DNA from 4 places in the Streptomyces capillispiralis genome. Region 4 is predicted to be linked to each of the others. Evidence: riboswitches for the same ligand, from Rfam matches in the RefSeq annotation. Region 4 holds a riboswitch; each other region holds the start of a gene.
What was found. A riboswitch is a leader RNA that binds a small molecule or an ion and turns the genes downstream of it on or off. The one in region 4 is predicted to bind cyclic di-AMP.

Region 1: linked by a shared signal. The riboswitch ahead of FHX78_RS08210 (M23 family metallopeptidase) and the one ahead of FHX78_RS18115 (M23 family metallopeptidase) in region 4 are both predicted to bind cyclic di-AMP.
Region 2: linked by a shared signal. The riboswitch ahead of FHX78_RS20200 (transglycosylase family protein) and the one ahead of FHX78_RS18115 (M23 family metallopeptidase) in region 4 are both predicted to bind cyclic di-AMP.
Region 3: linked by a shared signal. The riboswitch ahead of FHX78_RS03685 (M23 family metallopeptidase) and the one ahead of FHX78_RS18115 (M23 family metallopeptidase) in region 4 are both predicted to bind cyclic di-AMP.

The regions. Positions count from the first base shown of each region.
Region 1 is NZ_VIWV01000001.1:2,035,193-2,042,635, forward strand. It holds gene FHX78_RS08190 (bifunctional acetate--CoA ligase family protein/GNAT family N-acetyltransferase) at 1-1,396, opposite strand, end outside; gene FHX78_RS08200 (HPr family phosphocarrier protein) at 1,575-1,856, shown strand; gene FHX78_RS08205 (GntR family transcriptional regulator) at 2,197-2,901, opposite strand; gene FHX78_RS08210 (M23 family metallopeptidase) at 3,107-3,880, opposite strand; cyclic di-AMP (ydaO/yuaA leader) riboswitch at 3,893-4,057, opposite strand; gene FHX78_RS08215 (M16 family metallopeptidase) at 4,260-5,648, opposite strand; gene FHX78_RS08220 (M16 family metallopeptidase) at 5,645-7,018, opposite strand.
Region 2 is NZ_VIWV01000001.1:4,640,666-4,648,108, reverse strand. It holds gene eno (phosphopyruvate hydratase) at 1-976, opposite strand, end outside; gene FHX78_RS20200 (transglycosylase family protein) at 1,209-1,907, opposite strand; cyclic di-AMP (ydaO/yuaA leader) riboswitch at 1,911-2,078, opposite strand; gene FHX78_RS20195 (LysM peptidoglycan-binding domain-containing protein) at 2,284-3,270, opposite strand; gene FHX78_RS20190 (cytochrome P450 family protein) at 3,466-4,758, opposite strand; gene FHX78_RS20185 (nucleoside triphosphate pyrophosphohydrolase) at 4,876-5,871, opposite strand; gene FHX78_RS20180 (SurA N-terminal domain-containing protein) at 6,035-6,682, opposite strand; gene FHX78_RS20175 (serine/threonine-protein kinase) at 6,854-7,443, opposite strand, start outside.
Region 3 is NZ_VIWV01000001.1:928,731-936,173, forward strand. It holds gene FHX78_RS03665 (COG1361 family protein) at 1-1,069, opposite strand, end outside; gene FHX78_RS03670 (MBL fold metallo-hydrolase) at 1,323-2,516, opposite strand; gene FHX78_RS03675 (GNAT family N-acetyltransferase) at 2,548-3,045, opposite strand; gene FHX78_RS03680 (SGNH/GDSL hydrolase family protein) at 3,042-3,827, opposite strand; gene FHX78_RS03685 (M23 family metallopeptidase) at 4,030-4,959, opposite strand; cyclic di-AMP (ydaO/yuaA leader) riboswitch at 4,962-5,125, opposite strand; gene FHX78_RS03690 (alpha-galactosidase) at 5,440-7,443, opposite strand, start outside.
Region 4 is NZ_VIWV01000001.1:4,204,858-4,212,300, forward strand. It holds gene FHX78_RS18095 (HAMP domain-containing sensor histidine kinase) at 1-836, shown strand, start outside; gene FHX78_RS18100 (response regulator transcription factor) at 864-1,523, shown strand; gene FHX78_RS18105 (dihydrofolate reductase family protein) at 1,650-2,783, shown strand; tRNA gene FHX78_RS18110 (tRNA-Met) at 2,847-2,920, shown strand; cyclic di-AMP (ydaO/yuaA leader) riboswitch at 3,231-3,388, shown strand; gene FHX78_RS18115 (M23 family metallopeptidase) at 3,401-4,420, shown strand; gene FHX78_RS18120 (PrsW family intramembrane metalloprotease) at 4,547-6,019, opposite strand; gene trmB (tRNA (guanosine(46)-N7)-methyltransferase TrmB) at 6,051-6,914, opposite strand; gene lhgO (L-2-hydroxyglutarate oxidase) at 7,054-7,443, opposite strand, start outside.

The DNA of each region.
Region 1 (7,443 bases), 2.2 Mb from region 4:
CGTGCCCCCTGGGGCCCGCTCCATGGCGGGCGCCCTGGACCACGACCAGCGGCTTCGCCGCCGCCGTCCGGCGGGCGAGGCGGGTGAACTTGCGGGGGTTGCCGATGGACTCGAGGTACATCAGGACGACGTCGGTGTCGGGGTCCTCGTACCAGTACTGAAGGAGGTCGTTGCCGGAGACGTCGGCGCGGTTGCCGGACGAGACGAACGTGGACACGCCGGTGACCCCCGTGACGCCGCCGCCGCGCCGGTGCAGGCGCGACAGGAGGGCGACGCCGATGGCGCCGGACTGGGCGAACAGCCCGATCCGGCCCGGGCGGGGCAGCTCGGGTGCGAGGGAGGCGTTCAGGCGCACGTCCGGGGACGTGTTGATGACACCGAACGCGTTCGGGCCGATGATCCGCATGCCGTACGTGCGCGCCTGCCGTACGAGGGCGCGCTGGCGTTCGCGGCCCTCCGGGCCCGAGTCGGCGTACCCGGCGGAGACGACGACGAGCCCCTGCACTCCGTGCTCCCCGCACTCGGTGACGATCCCGGGGACGCGCTCGGCGGGCACCGCGACGACGGCGAGGTCCACGGGCCCGTCGACGGCCCGGACGGAGCGGAACGCGGGCACCCCGTCGAGTTCCTCGCGGTCCTCGGGGAACGCCTCGTTCACGGCGTAGAGCCGCCCGGTGAAGCCGGCGTCCCGGAGGTTGTCGAGGATGCTGCGGCCGACGCCGCCGGGGGTGCGTCCGGCGCCGACCACGGCGACCGAGCCGGGGGCGAGCAGGCGCTGCACGGAGCGGGCCTCGGCGCGCTGTTCGCGCGCGTGCTGCACGGCCATGGAGCGGTCGGTGGGTTCGAGGTCGAACTCCAGGCGGACGACACCGTCCTCGAAGCTGCGCTTCTGCGTGTACCCGGCGTCCCGGAACACCTTGATCATCTTGGTGTTGGCGGGCAGCACCTCGGCGGCGAACCGGCGGATGCCGCGCTCCCGCGCGACGGCACCGATGTGTTCCAGCAGGGCGGAGGCGACGCCCCGGCCCTGGTGGGCGTCCTGCACGAGGAAGGCGACCTCGGCCTCGTCGGCGGGCGCGGAGGCGGGCGTCCCGTCGGCGCCGATCCGGTCGTAGCGTACGGTGGCGATGAACTCGCCGCCGATGGTGGCCGCGAGTCCCACCCGGTCCACGAAGTCGTGGTGCGTGAAGCGGTGGACGTCCTTGGCGGACAGGCGAGGGTAGGGCGCGAAGAAGCGGTAGTACTTCGACTCGTCCGACACCTGCTCGTAGAAGCTGACCAGGCGCTCGGCGTCATCAACGGTGATGGGGCGGACGCGCGCGGTGCCGCCGTCGCGCAGCACCACGTCGGCCTCCCAGTGGGCGGGATACTCGTGCCGGTCCGACGAGGTCTGCATGGGCCCCAGAGTACGGCTCGCGTACGACAACGGCGCGAGGCAGTCTGTGGTGGACGGGAGCCGGACCGAGGCCGCGGTCCGGCGGTCACCGGGAGCGGGCGCGCAGGCCGCTCCGGGCCGCGCTTCACGATGTGGGAAACTGGTCTAGACAACCCTGAACAGCGAAGGGCAGCAACACATGGCTGAGCGCCGCGTCAACGTCGGCTGGGCCGAGGGTCTCCACGCCCGCCCCGCCTCCATCTTCGTCCGAGCCGCCACGGCCGCAGGCGTCCCGGTGACGATCGCCAAGGCCGGGGGCAACCCCGTCAACGCGGCCTCCATGCTGGCCGTCCTCGGCCTGGGCGCCCAGGGCGGCGAGGAGATCGTCCTCGCTTCCGACGCGGAGGGCGCGGACGTCGCCCTGGACCGTCTGGCGAAGCTGGTCTCCGAGGGCCTCGAGGAACTTCCCGAGACCGTCTGAGCCCACGTGTGACAGCCGCGGAGCCGCGTCGCCCTTCCCGGGTGGCGCGGCTCCGTCGTGTTCCCTGCCCACCGGATCGGCCGGCCGCATTCCCCGGCGCGCGTTGTGCGCGCGGACACGGGAGCGCACCGCACGGGACTCCATCCGCACGGGCAGAAAGGAACGCGTCCGCCCGGGTACGCCAAAGCATCCGCACGAGCACCTCGGATTGTTCGCGCGGGCACCCAGAATTGTCCGCGCGGGCACACGGAAAGCCGCGGCCGTGAATTCACCGCACTGCGGAAAAGGGCAGCGGAATGACTTCGGCACGAAATGCTCTTCTTTGTATACGGCCCTCGTGTTAATGCCGCAGGCTCGGCGTGTTTACGGGATGTTGCGAGTTCCTCACACGGTCCGTGCGGCCGGCCCGCTCGCCGCCGGGGGCGAGACGCAGCCGGTGCGCGGCGCTCGCGCGCTCGGTGTGCAGCGCCGTGACGGCCCGCGCGCGGTCGCCGTCGCCGCGCCCCACGGCGTCCACGATCGCGCCGTGTTCCGCCCAGTACTCGACCGGGTCGGGCGGCCCCTCGGTGGCGTACATCCAGGCGATCTTGTGCCGCAACTGGGTCAGCGTCGACGCCAGCGCCGGGCTGCCGGAGGCCTGGGCGAGCGTCTCGTGGAACCAGCCGCCCAGGGAGCGCAGGTCCTCGCTGTTGCCCTGACGGGCGCGTTCCTGCCCGAGCCTGACCAAGCCGCGCAGCACCTTCAGATGGGCCTCGGTGCGGCGCTGTGCCGCGCGGGAGGCGCCGAGCGGCTCGAGCAGCAGGCGCATCTCCAGCAGGTCGGCGGCCTCCTGCTCGGTGGGTTCCGCCACGCACGCGCCCGCATGGCGCCGGGTCACCACGAAGCCCTCGGCCTCCAGCGTGCGCAGGGCCTCCCGGACGGGGACGCGGGAGACGCCGTAACGACGGGCGAGGAGTTCCTCGGTGAGCCGGCTGCCGCGCTCGTGGACACCCGCGACGATGTCGTCCCGGATCGCCGTGCACACCGAGTGCGCGGGAATACGCATGACCGACCTCCGGCTTAATCCCCGTGAAACGTCGAAGATCGACGTGTGTTCCGTGACTCTATTGAAATCAGCGGGATTTTCCGAAGGGGGTACGGAAACCATGCGTATTTTTTGGACAAGCGGCCCGCTGAAACGCCGAAAGCCCCGGCTCGGGAGCCGGGGCCACGGTGAGCGGGGCCGCCGCGCGGGCGGCCGGCCGCGGGTGTCAGAGGTTCACGCCGTGCGCGCGGAGGTAGGCGACGGGGTCGATGTCGGAGCCGTACTCGGCGGTCGTACGGGCCTCGAAGTGCAGGTGCGCGCCGGTGACGTTGCCGGTCGCGCCGGAGACGCCTATCTGCTGCCCTGCGGTGACCTGCTGACCCACCGAGACGCCGAGGGAGGACAGGTGACCGTACTGGGTGTACGTGCCGTCGTTCATCCTGATGACGATCTGGTTGCCGTAGGCGCCGCCCCAGCCGGCCTCGACGACGGTGCCGATGCCGACCGACCGGACCGGGGTGCCGCTCGCGGCGTGGAAGTCGACACCGGTGTGGCTGCCGGAGGACCAGACGGCGCCGCCGCTCTTGTAGCCGGTCGACACGTAGGAGCCGGCGATCGGGGAGACGAAGGTGTTGAGACGCTTGCGCTCGGCCTCCCGCGCGGCGCGCTCCTTCTCCGCTCGGGCCTCGGCTGCCGCTTCGGCGGCCTTCTCGCGCGCGGCCTGCTCGGCCGCCTTCCGCGCGGCGGCCTCGGCGGCCTCCCGGGCGGCCTCGTGCTGGGCGGCCGCCTGGGCGTCGATCCGGTCGGCGACCGCGTCGCCCAGGGTGACGACGGGGGTGAGGCCGGTCTGTGCGGCGGCCGGTCCGGCGGCGAGCGCGGGGGCCGCGAGGGAACCGACGACGCCGGAGGTGGCGAGCGCCGCGACGCCCGCCGCGCGGGCGGTGCCGCGCTGCGTCCGGCTCGGACGACGGTGTTTCCCGGAGGCGCGGGTGAACGCCATGTGGAGGCTGGTCCTTTCCTTCCCTCTCGCCTACCGGGTTAGCTGACGGGTTCGGAGCAGGAAGGTCTCCTACGGACTCCCTCACGACACGCGCGGGCGTCCGATTCACCCCAGGGACTACGGTGGGTCCCCGGCTCCCCTGGCTCGCGCCGTACGGGGACTCGGCGATGGCTGTCCGCTGCCGCGGGTGCGGCGCACTGCCCGACGAACAGCCCGGAAGACGCTAAGCGGGAGATCTTTCGATCCCCAAGCGGATCACGGCTTTTGTAGCGCATCCCACAGGGCAGACGGGCATCCTCCGTCGCAATTCGGGCATGAGTGGGCCCTGGTGACTCGCGTGTCACCAGGGCCTCACGCGCGTGTGCGCCTCCGCGGCTCGCTACTCGGCCGTAACGACGGTGACTTCCCCGATGCCGAGGGCCTCGACGGGCGCCTTGATCTGCGCCGCGTCCCCGACGAGGACGGTCACCAGGCGGTCCACCGGGAAGGCCTTGACGACCGCCGCGGTGGCCTCCACGGTGCCGGTCGCGGCCAACTGCCGGTACAGGTCCGCCTGGTAGTGGTCGGGCAGGTGCTGCTCGACCTGGTCGGCCAGGGTGCTCGCGACGGCCGCGGCGGTCTCGTACTTCAGCGGCGCCACGCCGACGAGGTTCTGCACGGCGACGTCGCGTTCCGCGTCGGTCAGTCCTTCCGCGGCGAGGGTGCGCAGCACCGTCCACAGGTCGCCGAGGGCGGGACCGGTGTTCGGGGTGTCGACGGAGCCGCTGATGGCCAGCATCGCCGCGCCCGTGCCGTCCGGGGCGGACCTGAGGACCTGCCCGAACGACCGCACGCCGTAGGTGTAGCCCTTCTCCTCGCGCAGGACGCGGTCCAGACGGGAGGTGAGGGTGCCGCCGAGGCAGTAGGTGCCGAGCACCTGCGCGGGCCACACGCGGTCGTGCCGGTCGGGTCCGATGCGGCCGATCAGCAGCTGCGTCTGGACGGCGCCGGGGCGGTCCACGATGACGACCCGGCCGGTGTCGTCGGCGACCACGGCCGGGACGGGGCGCGGCTTGCCCGGGGAGCCGGTCCAGGCGCCCAGGGTGTCGCCGAGCAGCGCGTCCAGGTCGATGCCGGTGAGGTCACCGACGACCACCGCGGTCGCCGTGGCGGGGCGGACGTGCTGCTCGTAGAAGGCGCGCACGGCCGCCGAGTCGATGCCCTCGACCGTCTCCTCGGTGCCCTGGCGGGGACGCGACATGCGCGAACTCGCCGGGAACAGCTCCTTGGAGAGCTCCTTCGCCGCGCGGCGGGAGGGGTTGGCCAGCTCGTGCGGGATCTCGTCGAGGCGGTTGCGGACCAGCCGCTCGACCTCGCTGTCGGCGAACGCGGGCGCCCTGAGGGCGTCCGCGACCAGTCCGAGGCCCTTGGCGAGCCGTGAGGCCGGGACCTCCAGGCTGAGGCGGACCCCGGGGTGGTCGGCGTGCGCGTCCAGGGTGGCGCCGCAGCGCTCCAGTTCGGCGGCGAACTCCTCGGCGGAGTGCTTGTCGGTGCCCTCGGAGAAGGCCCGCGCCATGATCGTGGCGACGCCGTCGAGGCCGGCCGGCTCGGCCTCCAGGGGCGCGTCGAGGATCACCTCCACGGCGACGACCTGCTGGCCGGGGCGGTGGCAGCGCAGCACCGTCAGGCCGTTGTCCAGCGTGCCGCGCTCGGGGGCCGGGAAGGCCCAGGGCCTGGCCTCGCCCGCCTGGGGCTGCGGGTGGAAGTCCATCGTGGCGAGCTCGGTCACTTGGCCGCCTCCTCGTTCTCGTCGGTGCCGGCGACTGCGGCGGCTTCCTCGGTGTCCTCGGCCTCGGGGGCGACGGGCTCGTAGACGAGCACCGCGCGGTTGTCGGGGCGCAGGCGGGACTTCGCGACCTCCTGCACCTCCTCCGCCGTCACGTCGAGCACGCGCTGGACGGCGGTCAGGGCGAGCTGGGGGTCGCCGAACAGGACGGCGTACCGGCACAGTTCGTCGGCGCGGCCCGCGACCGTGCCGAGCCGGTCGAGCCACTCGCGCTCCAGCTGGGCCTGGGCGCGCTCCATCTCCTCGGCCGTGGGGCCCTCGTCGGCGAAGCGGGCGAGCTCCTCGTCGATGGCGGCCTCGATGACGGGCACCTCCACGTCGCCGGACGTCTTCACGTCCAGCCAGCCCAGGGAGGGCGCCCCGGCCAGCCGGAGCAGGCCGAACCCGGCGGCGACGGCCGTGCGGTCGCGCCGTACCAGCCGGTTGTAGAGCCGGGAGGACTCGCCGCCGCCGAGGACGGTGAGGGCCAGGTCCACCGCGTCGCACGCGCGCGTGCCGTCCTCCGGCAGCCGGTAGGCGGCCATCAGCGCCCGCGCGGGGACCTCCTCCTCCACGATCTCGCGCAGCTGCCCGCCGATGACGTCGGGGAGCGAACCGTCGCGCGGTGCGGGCTTGCCGTCGTGGGAGGGGATGGAGCCGAAGTACTTCTCGATCCAGGCGAGCGTCTGCTCCGGGTCGATGTCGCCGACGACGGACAGCACGGCGTTGTTCGGCGCGTAGTAGGTGCGGAAGAACTGGCGGGCGTCCTCCAGGGTCGCCGCGTCCAGGTCCGCCATCGAGCCGATCGGCGTGTGGTGGTACGGGTGGCCCTCCGGGTAGGCGAGCGCGGTCAGCTTCTCGAAGGCCGTGCCGTAGGGGACGTTGTCGTAGCGCTGGCGGCGCTCGTTCTTGACGACGTCCCGCTGGTTCTCCATGGACTCGTCGTCCAGGGCGGTCAGCAGGGAGCCCATGCGGTCGGCCTCCAGCCAGAGGGCGAGCTCCAGCTGGTGGGCGGGCATGGTCTCGAAGTAGTTGGTGCGCTCGAAACTGGTGGTGCCGTTGAGGGAGCCGCCGGCGCCCTGGACCAGCTCGAAGTGGCCGTTCCCCTTGACCTGGGCGGATCCCTGGAACATCAGGTGCTCGAAAAGGTGAGCCAGACCGGTACGTCCCTTGACTTCGTGACGCGAACCCACGTCGTACCAGAGGCACACCGCGGCGACCGGGGTCAGGTGGTCCTCGGAGAGCACCACGCGCAGGCCGTTGGCCAGGCGGTGCTCGGTCGCTGTCAGGCCGCCGGAGCCTGCCTGGGCTGTGGCCGTGTGACCCATGGGCATGTACGTCCCTTCGATCGCGGAGGCGGTTGTCGAAACCGCCGTTTCTGCCGGTCCTGCCACTGTATGCAAGCGTGCGGACGGCCGGTGAAGTTCCCGGCCGGGCCGGCTACGCCGAGAGCGAGAACCTGGTGGGACACGTGATGCCGGTGTGGAGGCTGGGGTCCCGGCCTCAGACAACGGCACCACGGGCGGGGCGGGCCGCCCGCGCGGTCCCTGGCCCACGCGGCCGCGGGCAGGCGAGCTGTCCCCGTGTTCCTCACGGGCGAACCACGCCGGGTGGCGAGCGCCCGGGAGTGCGGGAGGCACCGCGCGCACCCCGGCCGCGCGACCCGCCCCCGCCCAAGTCGCCCCGCCGACCGGCAACCCCGCGCGGGGCCGGCCGCGCACTCCCCCGTACCCTTCTCGCGCCGTCGCCACCCGCCCGC
Region 2 (7,443 bases), 440 kb from region 4:
CCTCGATGCCGCGGGCCAGGCGCTCGGGGTTGGTGACGAACAGGTCGTCGCCGACGATCTGGACCTTGTCACCGAGCTTGCCGGTGAGGACCTTCCAGCCCTCCCAGTCGTCCTCGAACAGCGGGTCCTCGATGGAGACGAGCGGGTACGCGTCGACGAGCTCCGCGTAGTACTCGGTCATCTCGGCGGCGCTGCGCTCCTTGCCCTCGAAGGTGTAGACGCCGTCCTTGTAGAACTCGGAGGCGGCGACGTCGAGGGCGAGGGCGATCTGCTCGCCGGGGGTGTAGCCGGCTTCCTTGATGGCCTCGAGGATGAGGTCGAGGGCCTCGCGGTTGGAGCCGAGGTTCGGGGCGAAGCCGCCCTCGTCGCCGAGGCCGGTGGCCAGGCCCTTGCTCTTCAGGACCTTCTTCAGCGTGTGGTAGACCTCGGCGCCCCAGCGCAGGGCCTCGGAGAAGGACTCCGCGCCGATCGGGGCGATCATGAACTCCTGGATGTCCACGTTGGAGTCGGCGTGCGAGCCGCCGTTCAGGATGTTCATCATCGGCACCGGCAGCAGGTGCGCGTTGGGGCCGCCCAGGTAGCGGAAGAGCGGCAGGTCCGACGCCTCGGAGGCGGCGTGGGCAACGGCGAGCGAGACACCGAGGATGGCGTTGGCGCCGAGGGAGCCCTTGTTGTCGGTGGCGTCCAGGTCGAACATCGCCTGGTCGATCAGGCGCTGCTCGGTGGCGTCGTAGCCGACGAGCTCCGGGCCGATCTGCTCGATGACGGCCAGCACGGCCTTCTCGACGCCCTTGCCCAGGTAACGGTTGGCATCGCCGTCACGGAGTTCGATGGCCTCGAAGGCGCCGGTGGAGGCGCCGGACGGGACGGCGGCACGACCCGTGCTGCCGTCGTCGAGGCCGACCTCGACCTCGACCGTGGGGTTGCCTCGGGAGTCCAGGATTTCCCGGGCTACGACGACGTCGATGGACGGCACGAGCATCTCCTTCTTGGATGTGACGCGGGTGGGCGGGACCACGGTGGGTCCTGCGAGTCCGAGCCTAACCGGCTCCGGGCGATCGGCCAGCCGGTCGACCGCCCCGTGGACAGAACCGAGCGTAAATTGTTTCCGAACGGAACAAAGCCGAATCCGGAAACCCGCGCGAAAAAACCCCGCCCCGGTGCGTACGGGGGGAGACGCACCGGGGCGGGGAGCAGGGGGCTGCCGCTTACTTGAGGTGCAGCTGCTGGCCCGGGTAGATGAGGTCGGCGTCCTCGACGATGTCGCCGTTCAGGTCGAACAGCTTCGCCCAGCCGCCCTCGACGCCGTGCTCCTCGGCGATCGTGCTGAGGGTGTCACCCTTGACGACCTTGTACTCGCCGTCACCCTTGGCGACCTTCTTGCCGGTCGGGGTGGTGACGGTCTTCTTCTCCGCCTTCTGCTCGGCGGCCGGGCGCTCGGCGGAGCGGGAGGCCTTCTGCTCGGTCTCGCGGGTCTCGGCGGAGCCGGTGCCCTGGCTCTCGGTGCCCTGCGCGGAGCCACCGCCGCTGTACGGGGTGTTCGACAGGTTCACGCCGCAGACCGGCCAGGCACCCTTGCCCTGGCCCGCGAGGACCTTCTCGGCGATCTCGATCTGCTGGGCCTTGCTGGCCCGGTCGGCGGAGGCGGCGTACGCGGTGCCGCCGTACGCGGCCCAGGTGGAGGCGGAGAACTGCAGACCGCCGTAGTAGCCGTTGCCGGTGTTGATGGACCAGTTGCCGCCGGACTCGCACTGGGCGACGGCGTCCCACTCGGAGGCGGTGGCGGCGGAGGCGTTGCCGGCCGCCATCAGCGGGGCGGCGACGGCGGCACCGACGACACCGGTGACGGCGATGGCGCGGGTGGCCTTGGACGGACGGCGGTGCTTGCCCTTGCCGGAAAACAGCATGGTTGATCCCCTCACCGACGCCTGCGAGGTGAGCTGTCGGGTTCGGGCCGGTTGAGTTGCCCGGCCACGGCTCTCACGAACCGCGGCTTCACCCCAAGCCGAGCCAGCCACAACTGCTGGGCCCGGCACTTACCTTGGGTCCCCCGCTCCTGCCTACGGCGCATGACGCGACGACTGTTCCCGGGCCGCCACTGGCAGGATTCGGCGTTGCGGCGGCCGGGGCCCGCATTGGCGAGCGGTCTCGACCGTAGGCACGTGATCGGCGGAATGACAAAGACGATCAGGGCTTCTGAGACCTATCTCTCACAGCCTTTAAATCGGACATTCGCCGCGAATCATGACGCCAACTGCCGCCGTGCCCAGGCGTTTTCGGGCGTCACTTTTCGCCCGGTTCGACCCCGACAGCGAGCTCCTGGCCCGGCAGGATGAGGTCCGGGTCGGTGCCGACGACCTGCTCGTTCTCCGCGTACAGGGCGCGCCACCCGCCGTCCAGCTCAAGGGAGTCGGCGATGGACGACAGGCTGTCCCCGGTGCGCACGGTGTAGGAGCCGTCGGCGGCGTCGCGCGAGGCGTCGTCGCCGCGCGAGGCGTGCCGGCCGGACGACTCGGACGTACGGTCCTCGGTCACGCCCTCCTCGGCGCTGCCGCCGCGGTGACGGCCGGAGCCGGTGCCCTCGGTTCCGGTGAGGCCCGAAGAGCCGTCGGTCTGCCCCAGCTTGTCCGACTCGTCGGTCTTCGGGGTGGCCGAAGCGGAGGGGGAGGTGCCGGTGTCGGTCCCGACGGAGGCGTCGGCGGACGCGTCGGCCGTGCTCTCCGGGCTCTCCGCGCCCTCCGGGGACTTCGAACCCTCCGTGGCGTCCGCGGTGGACGACGGCTCGGACGTGGGCGACGGCGAGGAGGAGGCGGACGCGTCACCGGAGTCCGGCGATCCGGACGGGTCCGGCGTCGAGTCCTCCGCGACACCCGTGTCGATGTCGACCGACGCCGAGTCCTGGTCCAGGCCCGCGAGCAGGCCGCAGGTGCGCCACGCGCCGACGCCCTGGTCGGCGAGGACCCGCTCGGCCACGGCTATCTGCTGGCCCCGGCTGGCCTGGTCGGCGCTCGACGCGTAGTCCAGGCCGCCGTAGGCCTCCCAGTCGTCCTGGGTCAACTGCAGGCCGCCGTAATAACCGTTGCCGGTGTTCTGGCTCCAGGAGCCGCCGCTCTCGCACTCCGCGACGCGGTCCCAGGTCGCGCCGTCGGCCGCGCTGGCGCTGCCGGCTCCGAGGAGCGGGATGGCGATGGCGGAGCCGGTCACTCCGGCCGCGACGAGAAGAGCCGGAGCCTGGCGGGGGCGGCGGTGCCGACCGTTCCCGGAGAGCATGCGGGAGACCTTTCGCGAGACAGCGATGACCCGCGCGGCGAGTGAAGCCGAAGGGCCGCGCTGATGGGTGAACGTATCGGCAGAGGATCACTTGTCACAAGTTCATGCCGCGCAGATCACGTGAAGATCACAGAGTTGAGGGCGAGTCATGTTTGCGCTGGTCCGCTCCGGGGCACTGGGCGCGGCGGTCGGCCCTCAGGTGTGCGCAGGAGTGAACTCCACCGGCAGCGTGCGCAGTCCGCGCATGATGAGTCCGCCGCGCCACCGCAGTTCGGCCGGTTCCACGGCGAGCCGCAGATCCGGCAGCCGGGTCAGCAGCGTGGCGAGCGCGGTCTGCCCCTCCAGACGGGCCAGCGGGGCGCCCAGGCAGTAGTGGATGCCGTGGCCGTATCCCAGGTGCTGGTTGTCGCGGCGGCCGAGGTCGAGCACGTCCGGGCCGTCGAACCGCTCCGGGTCCCGGTTGGCGGCGGCGAGGACGACGAGGACCGGGTCGCCGGCCGCGACGCGCTGTCCGCCGATGGTGACCGGCTCGGTGGCGAACCGCCAGGTGGCGAGCTCCACGGGGCCGTCGTAGCGCAGGAGTTCCTCGACACCCGTCTCCAGCAGTCCCCGGTCGCCCGCGGCCAGGGCCCGTTGCAGGCGCTCGCGCTGGCCGGGGTGGGTGAGCAGGGCGTAGGTGCCGTTGCCGATGAGGTTGACGGTGGTCTCGAAGCCGGCGAACAGCAGGATGAAGGCCATGGCGGCGGCCTCGTTCTCGGTGAGGTGCTCGCCGTGGTCGGAGGCGCGGATGAGGCCGGAGATGAGGTCCTCGCCCGGTGCCGGTTCGGCGGGCAGTTCCTCGCGCTTGCGGTGGATGAGCTCGGCGAGGTACCCGCGCATCTTCTTCACCGACCGCGCGACGCCGCCCCGGGGGCCGCCCTGGTGCCGGATCATCATGCCCGCCCAGTCCCGGAAGTCGTCCTGGTCCTCCCGCGGGACGCCGAGCAGGTCGCAGATGGCGTAGATGGGGAGGGGGAAGGCGAACTCGTGGATGAGGTCGGCGGAGCCGCCGGCCGCGAACCGGTCGATGAGCCCGTCGGTGAGCTGCTGCACCCGGGGCGCGAACTCGGCCACCCGGCGCGGGGTGAACGCCTTGCTGACCAGCCGGCGCAGCCTGGTGTGGTCCGGCGGGTCGATGTTGAGCAGATGGGTCATCAGATCCGCCTGGCGCTCCCCGGGGATACCGGTCTTGCCCTTGGCGTGGGCGGGCTCGTCGTGGTGCGCCGGGTTCTTGGACAGGCGGGGGTCGGCGAGGGTCTGTCTGGCGTCCGCGTACCGGGTGACCAGCCAGGCCTCCACCCCGCTGGGCAGCCGCGTCCGGTGCACGGGCGCGTGCTCGCGCAGCCAGGCGTAGGCGGGGTAGGGGTCGGCGGCGAACTCCCAGGTAAACAGCTCGGGGACGGGGCCGTGCGGGCGGGCGTGCGGTGGCGGGGTGGGCTGGTCAGGCATACGGCGACCTCGGCTGGGGGCGCGGGCGACCGCGCGAACGGGCGTCCGGGGGCGGAACCCCGGGGGCAGGGAGGGAAGGGGAGGCGGGGCGGCATTCTCGTGTGCCCCGCCCCGGGGTCAGGCTCCGTCCTGGCCGCCCTCCGCCGCCCGTATCGCGTCCCGGTAGGCCCGCGCCGCCGCCCGCAGCGCCGCCTCCGGGTCGGTCCCGGACGCCTCCGCCCGCGCCGCCAGCGCCAGCAGCTCGTAGCCGACGCCCTCCCCCGTCGGCAGCGGCACGTCCAGTCCGGCCGTCCGCGCCCGCGACGCCAGCTTCGCCGCCAGGGCCAGTCCGGGCTGGCCCAGCGGCACGCCCTCCGTCACCGAGCTGCGGCGCTTCTCCTCCGCCTTGGTGCGCAGCCAGTGCGCCTTGACGTCCTCCGGCGTGGTCGCCGTCTCCTCACCGAAGACGTGCGGGTGCCGGTGGATCAGCTTGGCGACGATGCCGCCCGCCACGTCGTCGACGGAGAACGGCTCCTCCTCGTGCTCCTCGGCGATCCGGGCGTGGAAGACGACCTGGAGCAGGACGTCCCCCAGTTCCTCGCGCAGTTCGTCCCGGTCGCCCTCCTCGATGGCCTCGACGAGCTCGTACGCCTCCTCGATGCCGTACTTCGCCAGGCCCTTGTGGGTCTGCCGGGACGACCACGGGCACTCGGCGCGGATGCGGTCCATGACCTGCACCAGGTCCAGGAGGCGGGCGCCCGGCAGGTCGTAGGAGGCGGGCAGCAGCTCCAGCTCGGGCATCCGGACGCGGCCGGTCCCCGCCAGGCGGGCCAGTCCGTCGGTGAGCGCGGGCTCGCCCTCGCCGGTGGCCACGACCACCACCGTGCGCCCGCCGGCGCAGGCGTCGACGAGGTCCTCGGCGGACGGCGACGCCTCCTCGACCGCTATGCCCGCCTCCCGCAGGTACGGCAGCTGCGGATGCGCGCCGTCCGCGCACAGCACCCGGTCGGCCGCGTGCAGGACCTGCCAGGCCGGCCAGGACAGCAGGCCGGGGGCGACGCGGTGGCTGGTGGTGAGCAGGACGATGCGGCCGACGGCGGCTTCCTGGTTCGGCGCGGAGCTGATTGCGTTCACGATCCGAAACTAGCCCACGCCGCGGACAGGCCCCGAGTTGTCCACAGGGCTTCTGTCCGCGGAGCCGTTGTCCACAGGTCCGGCGCGCCCGGGCCCGGTTTCCACAGGGCCGGTTTTCCCCGCCGGCCTGGGGTTTTCCCGGGGCCCGGTCCCCCCGCGGCCGTCAGAGGGTCGGCGCGGTGCCCGCCGAGGTGATGTCCCTCACCCACGGCGTCCTGGCGTCGACGCGGCTGCTCTTCTCCGCGTCCCAGCTGCCGTAGCGCGGGTTGAGGTCGACGTCGAGGTCCTTGCCCGCCTCGGACAGCGCCTTCCAGAACTCGGGCCGGCTGGTGTCGGTGCCGAGCCGCTGGGCGAGCTTCTGGGCCTGGAGCTGGAGCCGGAGGTTGGCGTCGAGGCGCTGCGGCGGGATGCCGTACTGCTGCAGCCAGGCCGTTTGGAGCGCCTCGGCGCCCCCGGCCTGCTGCTCCAGCCCGGACCGCATCTCCTGGACCTCCCTGGGCGTGACGCGCACGCCCGCGTCCGCCGCGGCGCGCTCCAGCACCCGGTCCAGGACCATGCTGTGCAGGGTGTCGCGGGTGAGGCTGCCGGTCCGGGCGATGGCCTGCTGGTACTGGGCCTCGTCGGGGACGGCCGCCCGCTGGGCCGCACGGACCTCGTCGACCCGGTTCTCCAGCTGCGACACGGTGATCCGCTCGCCGCCGACGACGGCCGCGGCACCGGGGTGCGCGTCGTTCCCGCAGGCGGTGAGCAGGGGCGCCGCGGCGGCGATCGCGGCGGTGAGGAGGAGCGCGGTGCGACGGCGGCGGTGCAAGGAGACCTCCTGAGGGGAGCTTGTGCGGCGGTGCACAAAGTCTTGCGGTGATCGATGGTAGGCATCGGCCAAGCTCTGGCCAACCCATTCGACCAACGATTCACGGGGAGTTCCGGCACCGCCGCGCCCGCGCCGTCCGGCCGTCCGGCCCCTTTGCGGTCCGCTGTCCGGCTATCCGCGCACCTGTCCCAGCCACTGCAGGGTGCGGCGGATCTCGGCGGCGAGCGGGTGTCCCGGGCCCTGGGCGCGCTCCACGTCGTGCAGCAGCCGGGCCAGGGTGTCGTGCGCGGCCGCGCGGTCGCCGAGGGCGAGCAGCAGATGGCCGATGCGGCGGCGGACGTCATGGGCGAGCTGCGGGTCGCCGGCGGCCACGTACTGGTTCTCGTAGTACGTCAGCAGCGCCCGGTACTCGGCCAGCGCCGCCGCCGGTTCGCCGAGCTGTTCCAGGCACTGGGCGGCCTCGTAGCGGTAGCGCAGGGACTGCGGGTCGGCCTGTCCGGCCTCGGCGGCGCGTTCGTCGGCGAGGCGGCGCAGTTCCGGCAGGGCGCGCCGGTACTGGCCGTCGTCCAGGAGGGTGGCCGCGTACTGCTTGCGCAGGGTCCGCACGACCGGGGAGTGCTCGCCGTGCCGGTCGGCGGCGACGGGCAGTATCGAGCCGAGGATGTCGACGGCCTGGGTAATGCGTCCCTCGCCGAGGAGCCGCTTGACCTCGTCCACGGCGGCGGCGACATCGGCCGTGCCCGCGACCGGCGCGGGCGGCG
Region 3 (7,443 bases), 3.3 Mb from region 4:
AGCCGGACGGCACGCCGGTGACCGTGAGGCCTGCGGGAACAACCAGCCGGACCTCGGCGACCGGGTCGCCGGAGCCGAGGTTGCCGAACCAGGCCGGGCCCTTGTTCTCGAAGGTGAGTTCGGCCGTGGCCGTCTCGCCCGCCGTGCCGGAGACGGTGTCACCGGTCACGGAGAAGTCCGCGGTGTTCTCCGCGCCGATCCGGAGGGCCTGGTAGTCGTTCTCGGAGTCGATGTCCTGGGCGCCGCCGCCCGGTTCGACGTCGATGTCGAGCCGCTCGCTCAGCGCGTGCGGGGCGAGTCGCACCGTCAGCGGCTCGGGCAGCTCGAAGGAGTCGCCCGGCGCCAGTACCTGATCGAACGTGCAGGTCGCCCTGGTCGACGGCGCGTAGTCGCCGCCGTCCGACGTGGTGTAGGCGCAGGCGTCGTACCGGGTCAGCTCCGTCAGGCCGTACGAGGCGAACAGCTTGACGGTGAACCCGTTCGCGCTCCGGTTGCCCTTGTTGGTGACCTTGAACGGGATCGTCCGCTCGTCGCCGGGCAGACCGTCCTCGATGTCGGCGACGGGGTCGATGGCGAGGTCGGGTCCGGCGCCGACGGTGAGCGTGGTGTCGAAGCTCTCGTGCGGCGCGGTGAGCGTCCCGTCGGGGCCGCCGGTGGCCGTCGCCTCGTAGGTGATCCTGCCCCGCGCGCCGACTTCGGCGCCGTCGGCCGCACGGACCGTCAGGTACACCTGGTCCTCGTAGTCGCCCCCGGTCGCGGGGACCACGGGGATGTCGCACACCGCGCCGGCGCCGCTCGGCGTGCAGTTGTCGGACCAGGCCACCTCGGCGACCCCGGCGAGGTCGGAGATGTCGACGGTGAGCCTGCCGTCGGTCACCGTGAAGTTGTCGTTGTCGTGGGAGAGGCCGACGCCGAGCGTGCGGGACTCCGGCCGACCGCCGTCGGTACCGATCGGCAGCGTCTGCTCGTACGGCGTGTTGATCCACAGCTGGTCGGTCTGGGGCGGGTCGTCGGCGGCGAACGCGGGCGAGGCGAGGCCGGTCACCAGCAGACCGGTCGCCACCGCCACGGCGGCACCGGATCTGAGACGTACCGGGCGTCCAGCGGATAACAGACTCATTGCTACCCCCCAAGGGTGTGTTACGGCGACTGGTGCGCCGGAAGCCCCCGGCGCACCGGAAGGATCATCACACGACAGGGAATCCCACCGCTCCCCGGTTTCCGGCCCTGTTCAGGGCCACTCAGGACCTCGCGCCCTGTCCCGTGACCGGCACCCAGGAGAGCGAAAGACGCTCCGGCCTCCGCGCCTCTTCCCCCCGGCGTCACCGCTCCCCGGCGAGGTCGAGATCCCCCCTGCTCGTCCCGGCCGCGCCCCCGGCGACCCGGGGACGGTGCCACGGACGCGCGAGCGGACCCGACAGCGCCCGCCACCACGCCTCCCCCGGCAGCTCCCCCGCCGGCTCGAACGGCTCACCCGGACGCGGGAACGCCACCGCCTGCCCGGCCTCCTCGGCCGCGTCCTTCATCCACTCCCCCGGCTCCGCCCACGCGTGCGGCGCCAGGTTGAACGTCCCCCAGTGGATCGGCAGCAGCACCCCGCCCGGACCGCCTCCCTGGAGGTCGAGGTGCGCGCGGACACCCTCCTCGGGCGTCATGTGGATGTCGGGCCAGAAGTCCGAGTACGCGCCGACCTGGATCATCGTGGCGTCGAACGGGCCGTGGTCGGCGCCGATGTCCTGGAAGCCCTCGAAGTAGCCGGTGTCACCGCTGTGGTAGATCCGGTGCTCCTCGCCCGCGGCCACCCAGGAGGCCCAGAGGGTGTGCTGGGTGTTGCGCAGTCCCCGGCCGCAGAAGTGACGGGCGGGGGTGGCGGTCAGGGTGAGCCCGCCGACCTTCGTCGCCTCGTGCCAGTCCAGCTCGCGCAGCCGGTCGGCGGAGACGCCCCAGCGCTCCAGGTGCGCCCCGACGCCCAGGGGCACGGCGAACAGCGTGTCCGTGCCGGCCAGCGCCTTGATCGTGGGCAGGTCCAGGTGGTCGTAGTGGTCGTGCGAGATCACCACGACGTCGACCGGGCCGAGCGCGGCCAGCGGCAGGGGCGCGGGGTGCAGCCGCCGGGGCCCGGCGAAGGGGAACGGCGAGCAGCGCTCGCCCCAGACGGGGTCGAACAGGACCCGGTGCCCGTCGATCTCCGCGAGCACGCTGGAGTGGCCCATCCAGGTCAGGCGCAGACCGGTGGCCGGCGGGCGGGAGAGGTCGGCGAGGGTGGTGGAGTGCACCGGGATCGTGCCCTGCGGGGCGCGGCGGGACCGGCTCTCCTTGTCGATGTACGTCTTCGCCAGGTCCCGGGTCGAGCCCGAGGGACGGATCCTGGCGGTGCCTCCCGGGTTCTGGAACACGCCGTCCCTGAAGTGCGGGGATCTGCGGATGCGCGCCATGCGCTCGCCCGTGGGGTCCGCGCCGAAGGCCACGGGCCGCAGGGCGCTGAGCCCGGAGCTCGGAAGACGGAAAGCGGCCACGGTACCTCCAGGTCGTCGGTCAGACATTCCATTATGTGCGGCCGGTCCGGCGGGGCGGGGCCGGATGCGGGAGGGACGGCCGGTGCGGCCGGCGCACCATGAACACGTCCACCGGGTCCTCGGTCTCGGCCGTGAACCCGTGCCGTTCGTACAGCCGCCGGGCCGCACTGCCCCGCAGCACGTTCAGCCGGACGACGGCCCCGGCGCGGTCGCACCGCTCCAGCAGCGCGCGCAGCACGCCCGAGCCGATGCCGTCGCCCTGGTGCCCGGGCGCCAGGTAGAAGTGCTCCAGCCAGTGGGCGTCCTCCGCCGGCCGCAGCGCCACGCAGCCGGCGAAGGCGCCGCCCACCTCGATCACCCAGGTGTGGGCGGGGTCGAAGCCGTCCCGGAGCCGCTGCCGCACCCGTCGGCCGTCGTACCGTCCGAGCCGTTCCAGATCCGGGCGGAGCACCAGCGCGCGCAGTTCGGCCACCGCCTCGACGTCCGCCGCGGCCGCCGGCCGCACACGCCAGTCCCGCGTGATCGTCACGCCACCGACGCGATCCGTACCTTGATGTCGTCCGGCGACAGCGCGCCCTTGGCGGTCACGTGGTCCCCCGAGGACTCGCCGCGCAGCCGGCGGCCGATCCACGGCACCAGGTACTCGCGGGCCCAGTGGACGTCGTCCCGGCGGACCTCGAACGTGCCGCGGGGCGGCAGGGGCGGCCAGGGCTGTTCCGGGTCGGCGGGGACCTGGAGGCCCAGGGCCTGGCCCGCGCGGAGCGCCACGCGGGTGTGCCCCTCGGGTGACAGGTGCAGCCGGTCGGCGTCCCAGGCCCTGCGGTCCTGGACGCTCCTGAGGGACCACAGGTCGAGCACGGGGCAGCCGTACCGGTCGGCGACGGCCCGTACGTGCCCGTTGTACGTGGCGATCTTGCCGCGCAGGTGTTTGAGCAGGGGGACGCCGCGGGTGTCGAAGCCGGTCGTCACCATCACCGTGCCGGACACGGCGCTGAGCGCGGCGATCGCCCGCTCGAAACGCTCGGCCACCTCGTCCGGGTCGCTGCCCGGCCGGAGGATGTCGTTGCCGCCCGCACAGAACGAGACGAGATCGGGGGCGAGTTCGACGGCGCGGGGCACCTGGTCCGCCACGACCTGGTCCAGCAGTTTTCCGCGCACCGCGAGGTTCGTGTACTGGAAGTCGCCTTCGGGCCGGAGGTCGGCGAGAAGCACGGCGAACCGGTCGGCCCAGCCGACGAGCGCCCCGTCGGGGCCGGGATCGCCGACGCCCTCGGTGAAGCTGTCCCCCACCGCCACGTACGACCCGATCACTGTTCTGCTGTCATTCTTCGAATCGTCTGCCACAACCGCTCATGATTCACCTTGGAATGTGACCTACGCGACCGTAGGAATGGGTTGACGGTCGGTGAGATAAGACACTCTCAAAATGTTGGCCAACTACGGAATACGGCGAAGGCCGGACCCGGGGATCGGGGTCCGGCCTTCGGCGGCGTGTCAGGCGGTTCGCTCGGGGTCAGCCGATGGCGACACCCTTGGAGCGGAGGTAGGAGACCGGGTCGACGTCGGAGCCGTAGTCCGGCGTGGTGCGGATCTCGAAGTGCAGGTGCGGGCCGGTCGAGTTGCCGGTGGAGCCGGAGAGGCCGACCTGCTGGCCGCCGCTCACGGTCTGGCCGGCCGAGACGGACAGCGAGGACAGGTGGGCGTACTGGGCGTAGTAGCCGTCGGCGAGCTTGATGACGACCTGGTTCCCGTACGCGCCGGCCCAGCCCGCGGAGACGACCGTGCCGGAACCGACGGCCTTCAGCGAGGTGCCGGTCGGGACGGCGAAGTCGACACCGGTGTGGTAGCCGCTGGACCACATGCTGCCGGCCACCTTGTAGGCGGTGCCGAGGGATCCGCCGGGCACCGGGGAGCTGTGACCGGAGGTGTTCGCGGCCTGGTCGGTGGTCGTCTGCTGCGCGGAGGTGTCCGCCGAGGGCTGCTCGGACGGCTTCGCGGCGGGCTTCTCGGCCTTCGGCTCGGCGGAAGCGGCCGGGTCGGCGGAAGAGGACTTCTCCGGCGCGCTCTTGGCGGCCTCGCCGTCGAGGGAGAGCTTCAGACCGGGGTGGATGAGCGACGGGTCGTCACCGACGACCTCGCGGTTGTCCGCGTAGAGCTTCTTCCAGCCGCCGTCGACGTCCTGCGTCTCGGCGATCCTGGCGAGGTAGTCGCCGGCCTTCACGGTGTACGTGCGGGCGTCGTCGCTCTTCTGGGCGGCGGCCTTCTGGCCGGCCGCGGAAAGGGACTGGACGGCCTTCTCGGGGGCCGCCTGCGGCGTGGCGGCGTGCGCGCCGGTGGCGCCGAGGAGCGGCAGGGCGAGCGCGGCGCCACCGGTTCCGGCGACGGCTATGGAGCGGGTGAAACGCTGGGCCTTGGTACGGCGGTGCTTACCCTTCGCGGGCATGACGATTTCCTCTCCGGCGCCTACGAGGTGAGCTGTCGGGTTCGGACTGGAGATGCCCGGCCGCGCTTTCGCGCGGCTTAACCCCAAGCCGTTCCGGAGACCGGAACAGGCAGTCGTACCTGTGGGTCCCCCGCTCCTGCCGTACACGGGTCAGTGTGTGCGGGCTCCGGGCGGCGGCAGGATTAGGCGTCCGTCCGGATCGGTGGCGAACGTAAGCGACCCGGACGTGAAGGGACAAGCGCGAGGTTCTCCGGGTATGCCTTTTTCCGTGATCCACGGACGGAAAGGACGTCACCGAGCGTCGACCGGGATTCCGATTCCGCGCCGAATTCCCTTGCCATTGCTCGAAATTACGTGAACATGGCGACAACACATCGTCACGGATATGACGATGCTCACGCACCCCCTCCCCATCTCCCTTTCTTTCGGGGCACGTTATACCGAAGCTACTTAATCGGACAGAACGACCTAATCATCCAATCACAGGCGCCTCAGCCGGAACACCGCGGCGTCCAGATCCCCCCGCAGACCGGTGAGCAGCCCGTGGTGCAGCAGGACGGCACCACGGTGCACTTCGCCCGTTTCGAGGCATTCGTACGAGGCGGCCGGGTCGAGGCCGCGCAGCCGGAGCGCGGGCACGGGCTCCCCGTAGTGCTGCGCCTGAAGACAGGCGAGGACGACGGTGTCGTCGCCGAGGACGTACTGCACCGCGCTCAGCCCGCCCTCCGGCGGACGCAGCCGGTACAGGTCGCCGCGCTGCACCACGGGCCGGATCTCCTTGTAGAGCGCGACCCACTCCCGCGCCTCGGCGAGCTCCTCTCCGCTCCACCGCGCGAGGTCACCGCCGATGCCCAGCACTCCGGCCATCGCGCTGACGAACCGGAAGCGCAGCGTGCTGACCCGGCCGTTGAGCATCGCGTTCGGGCTGTCGGTGACCCAGGCGGCCATGACCCGGGCCGGGTGGAGCTGGCTGAAGCCGTGCTGGATGGCGAGCCGGTCGAGGGGGTCGGTGTTGTCCGAGGTCCACACCTGGTCGGTACGCGAGAGGACACCCAGGTCGATCCGGCCGCCGCCGCCCGAGCAGGATTCGAAGGCCACCCCCGGGTGGGCCGCCCGCAGCCGGTCCAGCAGGGCGTACAGCCCGCGCACGTGGTCGGTCCACAGCCGCTGCGGATACGGGTCGTCGGGCCAGCCCGCGTCGGTGAAGCAGCGGTTGAAGTCCCATTTCACGTAGTCGACGGGGGCGCCGGAGAGCAGCGCGTCGAGCCGGCGCCAGAGGTGCTCCCGCACGTCGTCGCGCGCGAGGTTGAGGACGAGCTGGTTGCGGAACTCCGTGCGCCGGCGCCCCGGCTGGAACTGCACCCAGTCGGGGTGCGCCCGGTACAGGTCGCTGTCGGGGTTGACCATCTCCGGCTCGACCCAGATGCCGAACCGCATCCCGAGCCCGTGCACATGGTCCGCGAGGGGCTTCAGGCCGCCCGGGAAGCGGTCGGGGTTGGGCGTCCAGTCGCCCAGTCCTGCCCGGTCGCCGGTGCGCGCGCCGAACCAGCCGTCGTCCACCACGAACAGCTCGACGCCCATCGCGGCGGCCCGTTCGGCGAGCGCCCGCTGCTGCTCCTCGCCGATGTCGAAGCCGGTGGCCTCCCAGGAGTTGAAGAGCACCGGCCGGTCCCGGTCCGCGTCGGGGACGACGAACGTCCGCTGGTAGGCGTGCCACGCGCGGCTCGCGCCGCCGAAGCCGCCGTCGCTCCACAGGCCCGCGAAGACCGGCGTGACGTACGTCTCGCCGGTGCCGAGCATCAGCAGGCCGGAGTCGTCGTGCCCCGCGCCGCCGGTGATCTGCACGCGGGCGTCGGGGAGGCGGTGCACACCGATGCGCCAAGACCCCGACCAGCCGAGGGCGCAGCCGTAGACCTCGCCCCGCTCCTCGGTCGCGTCGGTGTCGAGCGCGACCCACGGCAGGTGCTGGTGCCCGGTGTGACCGCGCCGGCTGCCGATGACCTTCTCCCCGTAGGTCAGCGGGGAGCGGGCCAGCCGGGACTCCGCGGCCCAGCGGCCGTGCAGCTGGGACAGCCGCCAGTGCTCCCGGTCGGGCAGGGTCCAGGTGGCGGAGTCGGCGCGCATCAGCTCGACCTCGGGTCCCCGGTTGTGCAGGGTCACCCAGCGCTCGACGACATCGCCGCGCATCCGGTAGTGCAGGGTCACGGTCAGCTCGCCGTCACGGAAGCACAGGCGCAGTTCGCCGTCGTCCGTCTCGTGCCCGTCGAAGACCCACTCGGTGCCCCGGCGTGCGCCGGCGCGCACGGACAGCGCGGGGCGGGTGAAGCGCGGACCGCCTTCGACCGGGTACTCCTCGCGCCCGTCCAGCCGGGACTCGAACGGCCAGTCGTCCGGCAGCGGGCGCCGCGCGAGGGCCTCCGCGTCGGCGGGCTCGATCCTCGGGCCCCAGTGCAGATGGACCAGTTCGTCCCGGTCCGTGACATG
Region 4 (7,443 bases):
GCCTGACGCGCGCCATGACCACCACCGACCTGCTCCGCCCGGGACACCGGCCCGCGGTCGGCGGGCGGGGCGAGATCGCCGAGCTGATCACCACCTTCAACACGATGCTCGACCGGCTGGAGGACGAGCGCGCCACCAGCAGCGCCCGCGCCCTGTCGGCCCAGGAGGCGGAACGCCGCCGGGTTGCCCGGGAACTGCACGACGAGGTCGGCCAGTCCCTCACCGCCGTCCTGCTCCAGCTCAAGCGCGCCGCCGACCACGCACCGCCCGGCCTGGGCGAGGAACTCCGCCAGGTCCAGGAGGCCACCCGGGCCGGGCTGGAGGAGATCCGGCGCATCGCCCGCCGGCTGCGCCCCGGCGTCCTGGACGAACTCGGCCTGGCCAGCGCGCTGAAGGCGCTCGCCGCCGAGTTCGCCGGGCCGGGGCTCGACGTCCGGCACCGTCTCGCGCCGGACCTGCCGCCGCTGGACCGCGAGGCCGAGCTGGTCCTCTACCGGGTGGCCCAGGAAGCGCTCACCAACACCGTCCGCCACGCCCGCGCCCACCGCGCCGAGATCGCCCTGCACCGCACCCCCGGCGGTGTCGAACTCCGCGTCCGCGACGACGGCCGGGGCACCGGCGGCGCACCGGAGGGCGCCGGCGTCCGCGGCATGCGGGAACGCGCCCTGCTCATCGGGGCCGGGCTGACCGTGGAGTCCGGCACCGAGCCGACCGTGGAGTCCGGCGCCGGCGTCGGCACCGTCGTACGGCTGGCCGTCCCCGTCCCCGTCCGCTTCCCCGCGCACACCCTCGTTCCCGTACGCGGGTCCGCGCCCGCGCACGCCCCGCCCCCGTGACCGACGCCCCCGACCGGAAACGCTGACATGAACGACCCGGCCCCCACCCGCATCCTCCTCGCCGACGACCACGCGCTGGTCCGCCGGGGGGTCCGCCTCATCCTGGACGGCGAACCGGACCTGACCGTCGTGGCCGAGGCCGCCGACGGCGTCGAAGCCCTGGAGCAGGCCCGTGAGCACCGGCCCGACCTGGCCGTCCTGGACATCGCCATGCCCCGCCTGACCGGTCTCCAGGCGGCCCGCGAGCTCTCCCGCGCCCTGCCGGACACCCGCATCCTCGTCCTGACCATGTACGACAACGAGCAGTTCTTCTTCGAGGCGCTGGCCGCCGGGGCCTCGGGGTACGTCCTGAAGTCCGTCGCCGACCGCGACCTCGTCGAGGCCTGCCGCGCCACCATGCGCGGTGAGCCGTTCCTCTACCCCGGGGCGGTCAACGCGCTCATCCACCACTACCTCGACCTCGCGCGGGAGGGCCGCAGCCTGCCCGCCAAGGCCATCACCGACCGCGAGGAGCAGATCCTCAAGCTCGTCGCCGAGGGCCACACCTCGCAGCAGATCGCGGGCCTGCTGGTGATCAGCCCCAAGACGGTGGAGCGGCACCGGGCCAACCTCCTGGCCAAGCTCGGCCTGAAGGACCGCCTGGCACTGACCCGGTACGCCATCCGCGTCGGCCTGATCGAGCCCTGAGCCCGCCCGGCGCGGGAGCGGGGTGCGGGCGTACGCCGGCCGCGCGGGTTGTCAGACTGGAACCGGGCCGCACCGGCCCGCCCGCCGCGGTCCCGCCGGCCGCCGTTCCCCGCCCGGAGTACGCCGATGCCCCACCCGTACGTCCTGCTGTCCGCCGCCGTCTCCCTGGACGGCTGCCTCGACGACACCGGCCCCGAGCGGCTGCTGCTGTCCGGCCCGGAGGACTTCGACCGGGTCGACGAGGTGCGGGCATCCGCGGACGCCGTCCTGGTCGGCGCCGGCACCCTCCGCGCGGACAACCCCCGGCTGCTGGTCTACTCGCCCGCCCGGCGCGCCGCCCGGGTCGCCGCGGGCCGGCCCGAGTACCCGCTCAAGGTCGCCGTCAGCGGCTCCGGCGACCTCGACCCGGCGGCGCGGTTCTGGCACACCGGTGGCGCGAAGGTGCTCTACACCACCGACCGGGGCGCCGAGCGGGCACACGCCCTCGGTGTCGCCGCCGACGTCGTCCCGCTCGGCCCCGACCTCGACTGGCGGCGGCTGCTGGAGCACCTGCACGCCGTGCGCGGCGTCCGGCGGCTGATGGTCGAGGGCGGCGGCCGGATCCACACCCAGCTGCTCACCCAGGGCCTCGCGGACGAACTCCAGCTCGTCCTCGCCCCGCTGTTCGTCGGTGACCCGGACGCGCCCCGCCTCTTCGGCCCCGGCGCGTACCAGGCGGGCCGGCTGCGGCTGGTCGAGACCCGCCCGGTGGGTGACGTCGTTTTGACGCGCTACGAGCCCACCGCGCCCGGCACCGGCCCGCTGCCCGTCGCCGCCGACCACCACTGGCTGGCGCTCGCCTGCGCGCTGGCCGCCGAGTGCCCGCCCTCCACGACGGCGTTCAGCGTGGGCGCGGTCGTCGTGGCGGCCGACGGTACGGAGCTGGCGCGCGGCCACTCCCGGGAGGGCACCGACCCGGTGGTGCACGCGGAGGAGGCCGCGCTCGCCAAGATCGACCCCATGGACCCCCGGCTCCCGGCCGCCACCGTGTACTCCAGCCTGGAGCCCTGCGCCCGCCGCGCGTCCCGGCCGGCGCCCTGTGCCCGGCTGATCCTGGACACGGGGGTGCGGCGGGTGGTCACGGCCTGGCGCGAGCCGGACACCTTCGTGGCGGGCGCCGACGGCAGCGGGGTGCTGGCCGAGGGGGGCGCCACCGTGGTGGTCCTGCCGGAGTACGAGGACCGGGCCAAGGCGCCGAACGGCCATCTGACCGGCCGGTGAAACGGGGCCGGCGACAACGGGTGTGCTTCGTGTCCCGCGCATGGCGTACACTGGTTTCAACGACGCGGGGTGGAGCAGCTCGGTAGCTCGCTGGGCTCATAACCCAGAGGTCGCAGGTTCAAATCCTGTCCCCGCTACTGAAGGCCGAGGGCCGGAATCCGAAAGGGTTCCGGCCCTCGGTGTTTTCCGGCTCCCGCCGACTTCTCCCGAGATTCCGCTGTCACCCAGCGTGAGGGATCCACCCCGCAGCGCATAACAACTGACATACCGTCAGAAGAGAGCGGGCGCGCGAAGCGCGGTCAACTCGCCCGTTTTTGGGCGTCGGTGGCGGTTAAGTCCCCACGGAAATCGTTAACGATCAAGAGGAACAGCTTGGAATACGACCCTCGCGTCTATTAACGTTCGATAACGCAGCGCGGTCGTCCCAGCCGTCACAGAAGTCGGCTCCGTGCGCACGCGCCGAATCCCGCAAGGGAACCGGGGAACCATCACCATGGGGTGAATCGCGTGGATACCGCCGTGGCAACACGGTGCGTATACGCGCGTAGGAGACCTTCCTGCTCCGAACCCGTCAGCTAACCCGGTAGGCGGAGAAGGAAGGAAAGGAGTACGCCCACGTGGCGTCCAACCGGCCTGCCCCCGAGGCCCCGTACCAGCCGAGCGACACCTTCGCCTACGGCGGCATCCGCACCGACGAGGGCCCCTTCGAGGAGTGGAACCCCACTGCGGAGACCATCCGCCCGGTACGTGGCCGGCACCGCGTGGCCAAGCAGCGCGGCGGCGGGCTCGCCCGCAGCTCCACCGTCCTCGGCGTCGGCGTCATCGCCGCGGTCGGAGCGGGCGGCATGGCCAGCGCCCAGACCGGCAAGCCGCCGGTCTCGATCTCCGTGCCCGACCTCCCCAACGTGGGTTCCCTCATCTCCGACGAGGACACCCCCAAGGGTTCGGCCACGCCCCTCAGCGACATCGGCATGAGCGCCGCCGACGACGAGCAGGCCACCGCCGGCGCCGGTGAGGCGCTGCGCGCCCGGATCATGGCCCAGGTCGAGCAGCAGCAGGACCAGGCGGAGGACAGGGCCGCCGCCGAGGCCGCGGCCGCCGCCGAGAAGGAGGCCGCCGAGGCCGTCGCCAAGGCGGAGAAGGAGGCCAAGGCCAAGGCCGCCGCCGCCAAGAAGAAGGCGGAGGAGGAGGCCAGGAAGAAGGCCGAGGCGGAGCGCCTCGCCGCACTGGCCAAGCAGTACGCGCTGCCGACCTCCTCGTACACCCTCAGCTCCACCTTCATGCAGGCCGGTGCCTACTGGTCCTCCGGCTACCACACCGGCCTCGACTTCGCTGCCCCCACCGGTACCCTGATCAAGGCCGTCCACACCGGCACGATCACCTCCGCCGGCTGGGACGGCTCCTACGGCTACAAGACCGTGCTCACCCTCGACGACGGCACCGAGATCTGGTACGCCCACCAGTCCTCCATCAGCGTCAGCGTCGGCCAGAAGGTCAGCACCGGCGATGTGATCGGCCGTGTCGGCTCCACCGGCAACTCCACCGGGGCCCACCTCCACCTGGAGGTCCACCCCGGCGGTTCCACCTCGGGCGTGGACCCGCTGGCCTGGCTGCGCGACAAGGGCCTCACCCCCTGAGAACCGACGCCCCCTGAATCCCGGCAGTCCCGACGACGACCCCCCCGACGTCAGGGCTGCCGGTCAGGTGTGTGCGGGGCGGGGTGAGGCGGGGTGATTGGACCGGTCAGGATCCGTCAGGATCGGTCAGGACCGGCGGGGATCCGGGTTCGGCCGCGGGTCCGGGTACGGGGCGTACGCGGCGTAGGGATGCCCGTACGGCAGCGGACCCTGCGGCGGATGGCCGTGTGGGGGATACGCGTGGTGTGCCTGCACATGTAGTGGCTGCCCATGGGGCGCCTGCACGTGTGACGGCTGGCCATGGTGTGCCTGCCCCTGCCCATGGGGCTGCTGGCCGTACACCCCGTGCACCGGCCACGGCGCCGCGGTGACCGGGGCCGGGGGCGCGAGGGCGCGGGCCGCGTGGTCCAGGGCCGGACGGGCCGCTCCCCGCCGGTGCCACAGCTCGAGCAGCAGCTCCCGCTCCCGCGTGACGAAGTCCGTCCCCGCCCGCCCGAGCCGCCCCCGGTGCCGCAGGAACGCCAGCGAGGTCGCGTACGCCTCGTACTGCGCCACCGCCCGGGCCGCCGCCCGCCCGCCGTACCGGCGCGCGTACTGCCGCGCGATGCGCCGCGCCCGCATCGAGCCGAGCGCGAACGGCTCCGCGGGAGTGAGCCAGCCGGCCACCGCGTACGCGGGCAGTTCCGACCGTACGGTCCGCAGCTCGCGCTGCCGCGTCCACACCACCAGCCAGGTCAGCAGTCCGAACGTCGGCACCATGAACGCCGCGTACACCGCGAAGAAGCCGTACTGGCCGAGCGTCGAGGAGCCGTTCCACAGCGCGTGCATGCCCATCGCGAGGAGCAGCCCGCCCAGCGGGAGCAGTACGCGGCGCAGCCGCTGCCGGGGGCCGGACAGCGCGGCGATGCCGAAGCCGATCCCGGTGAGCACGGTGAACAGGGGGTGCGCGAACGGCGACATGACGATGCGGACGAAGAACGTCGCCGCGGTCACCGAGGCCATGCCGCTGTCGCCGGTCAGCTGGTCGGTGCCGAAGGCGGTACCCAGGTAGAGGATGTTCTCCGTGAACGCGAAGCCGGTGGCGGTGACCCCGGCTATCACCACGCCGTCGAGGATCCCGGAGAAGTCCCGTCTGCGGAAGAGGAACACCAGGAGGACGGCGGCGGCCTTCGCGGACTCCTCCACGACCGGGGCTATGACGGTCGCGCCGAGGGTGTCCGCGCCGGCCGGGTCGGCGGTCGCCGTCGCTATCCACTGTGTGGCGAAACTGTTCGCGACGATCGCTATCAGCGCCGCCGCGCACGCCCCCCAGGCGAAGGAGAACAGCAGGTTCCGCCAGGGTCCCGGTTCGACCCGGTCCAGCCAGCGGAAGGCGGCCACGAGGAGCGGCACCGGGAGGACGGCGAGTCCCAGTCCGACCAGGAAGCCGTGCGTGCCGGTCTGCTCGCGGACCAGGGCGAGGATGACCAGCCCGGAGAGCGTCAGCAGGGTGATCAGCGCCCCGTAGCGCACCCAGGGGCGCTGCCACCAGTGCGCGTGCCGCGGCGGTCCGCCGGTGTCTTCGCCGGGAGGCGCCGGGTACGGGGGGCTGGAAGCCACGGAATCGGCCCTAACGAGGGAGGGGAAGGGTCTACACGCTGTCTCGGGCCCGGTCTTCGGGGCGGTGCCCGGCCCGTTCGCCGTGCGGTACGCGCCGGAAGAGCAGGTCGTTCACGGCATGACCCTTGTCCAGTCCCTGCCCCTCGAAACGGGTGAGCGGCCGGAACCCGGGACGCGGCGCGAAACCGCCGTCCGCCTGCGTGTTCTCGAAGGCCGGGTGCGCGGTGAGCACGTCGAGCATCTGCTCCGCGTACGGCTCCCAGTCGGTGGCGCAGTGCAGCACCGCCCCGGGCCGCAGCCGGGTGGCGGCGAGGGTGAGGAACTCCGGCTGGATCAGCCGGCGCTTGTGGTGCCGCTTCTTGGGCCAGGGGTCGGGGAAGTAGACGCGCAGGCCGTCGAGGGAGTCGGGGGCGAGCATCTCGCGCAGCAGGATGATCGCGTCGCCGTTGCCGACCCGTACGTTGTCCAGGCCGAGCTGGTCGGCGAGGTTGAGCAGATTGCCCTGGCCGGGGGTGTGGACGTCCACGGCGAGGATGTTGGTGGCGGGGTCGGCGGCGGCCATCGTCGCCGTGGCCTCGCCCATGCCGAAGCCGATCTCCAGGACGACGGGGTGGTCGTTGCCGAAGAACGCGGCGAGGTCGAGCAGCCGGCTGCCGTCGACGTCGAAGCCCCAGGTGGGCCAGAGCCGCTGCAGCGCGTCCGCCTGACCGGCGGTGACACGGCTGCGGCGGGGCTGGAAGCTGCGGATCCGCCGCTCGAAGTGCGATCCGGCGGGGTCGGCCTTCGGCCCGTCCGGGAACCGCGGCTCGCCCTTGGCCCGGGCATGGCGGATCGACACACCGGGCGAGTGGGCGGGGTGCGGGGCTTCGGGGGTGGCGCTCACGGAGTCAGACACAGTGCTGTCGATTTTACGGGGGTCCGGTGGGCGGGTGTCGTGGTCGTGCGGCGGGGGTCGGTGATCTGGTGCCTGGTGCCCGGTGCCGGTGCCGGTGCCCGGGGCCACGGGCGGGGGTCGGCGGGCGGTGGCCGTGTCCTTACCGCCCCTCCGCCGCCGCCAGGGCCGTCAGGGCGCGTCGGGCGACCTCCCGTCCGATCGGGAGGGACGCCGTCGCCGCGGGCGAGGGCGCGTTCAGCACGTGGACCGCGCGGGGGGTCTCCCGGATCAGGAAGTCGTCGGCCAGGGTGCCGTCCCGCAGCACGGCCTGTGCCCGCACCCCGGCCGCCGCCGGCACCAGGTCCTCCTCCCGCACGGCGGGCAGGAGCCGGCGCACGGCCTTGGCGAAGGCCCTCCTGGACAGTGAGCGGTGCAGCTCGCCGCCGCCGTACCGCCAGTGGCGGCGGGCCAGCTGCCAGGAGCCCGGCCACGCCAGGGTCGCGCCCAGCTCGCGGGGACGCACCGTGCCCCAGTCGTAGCCCTCCCGGGC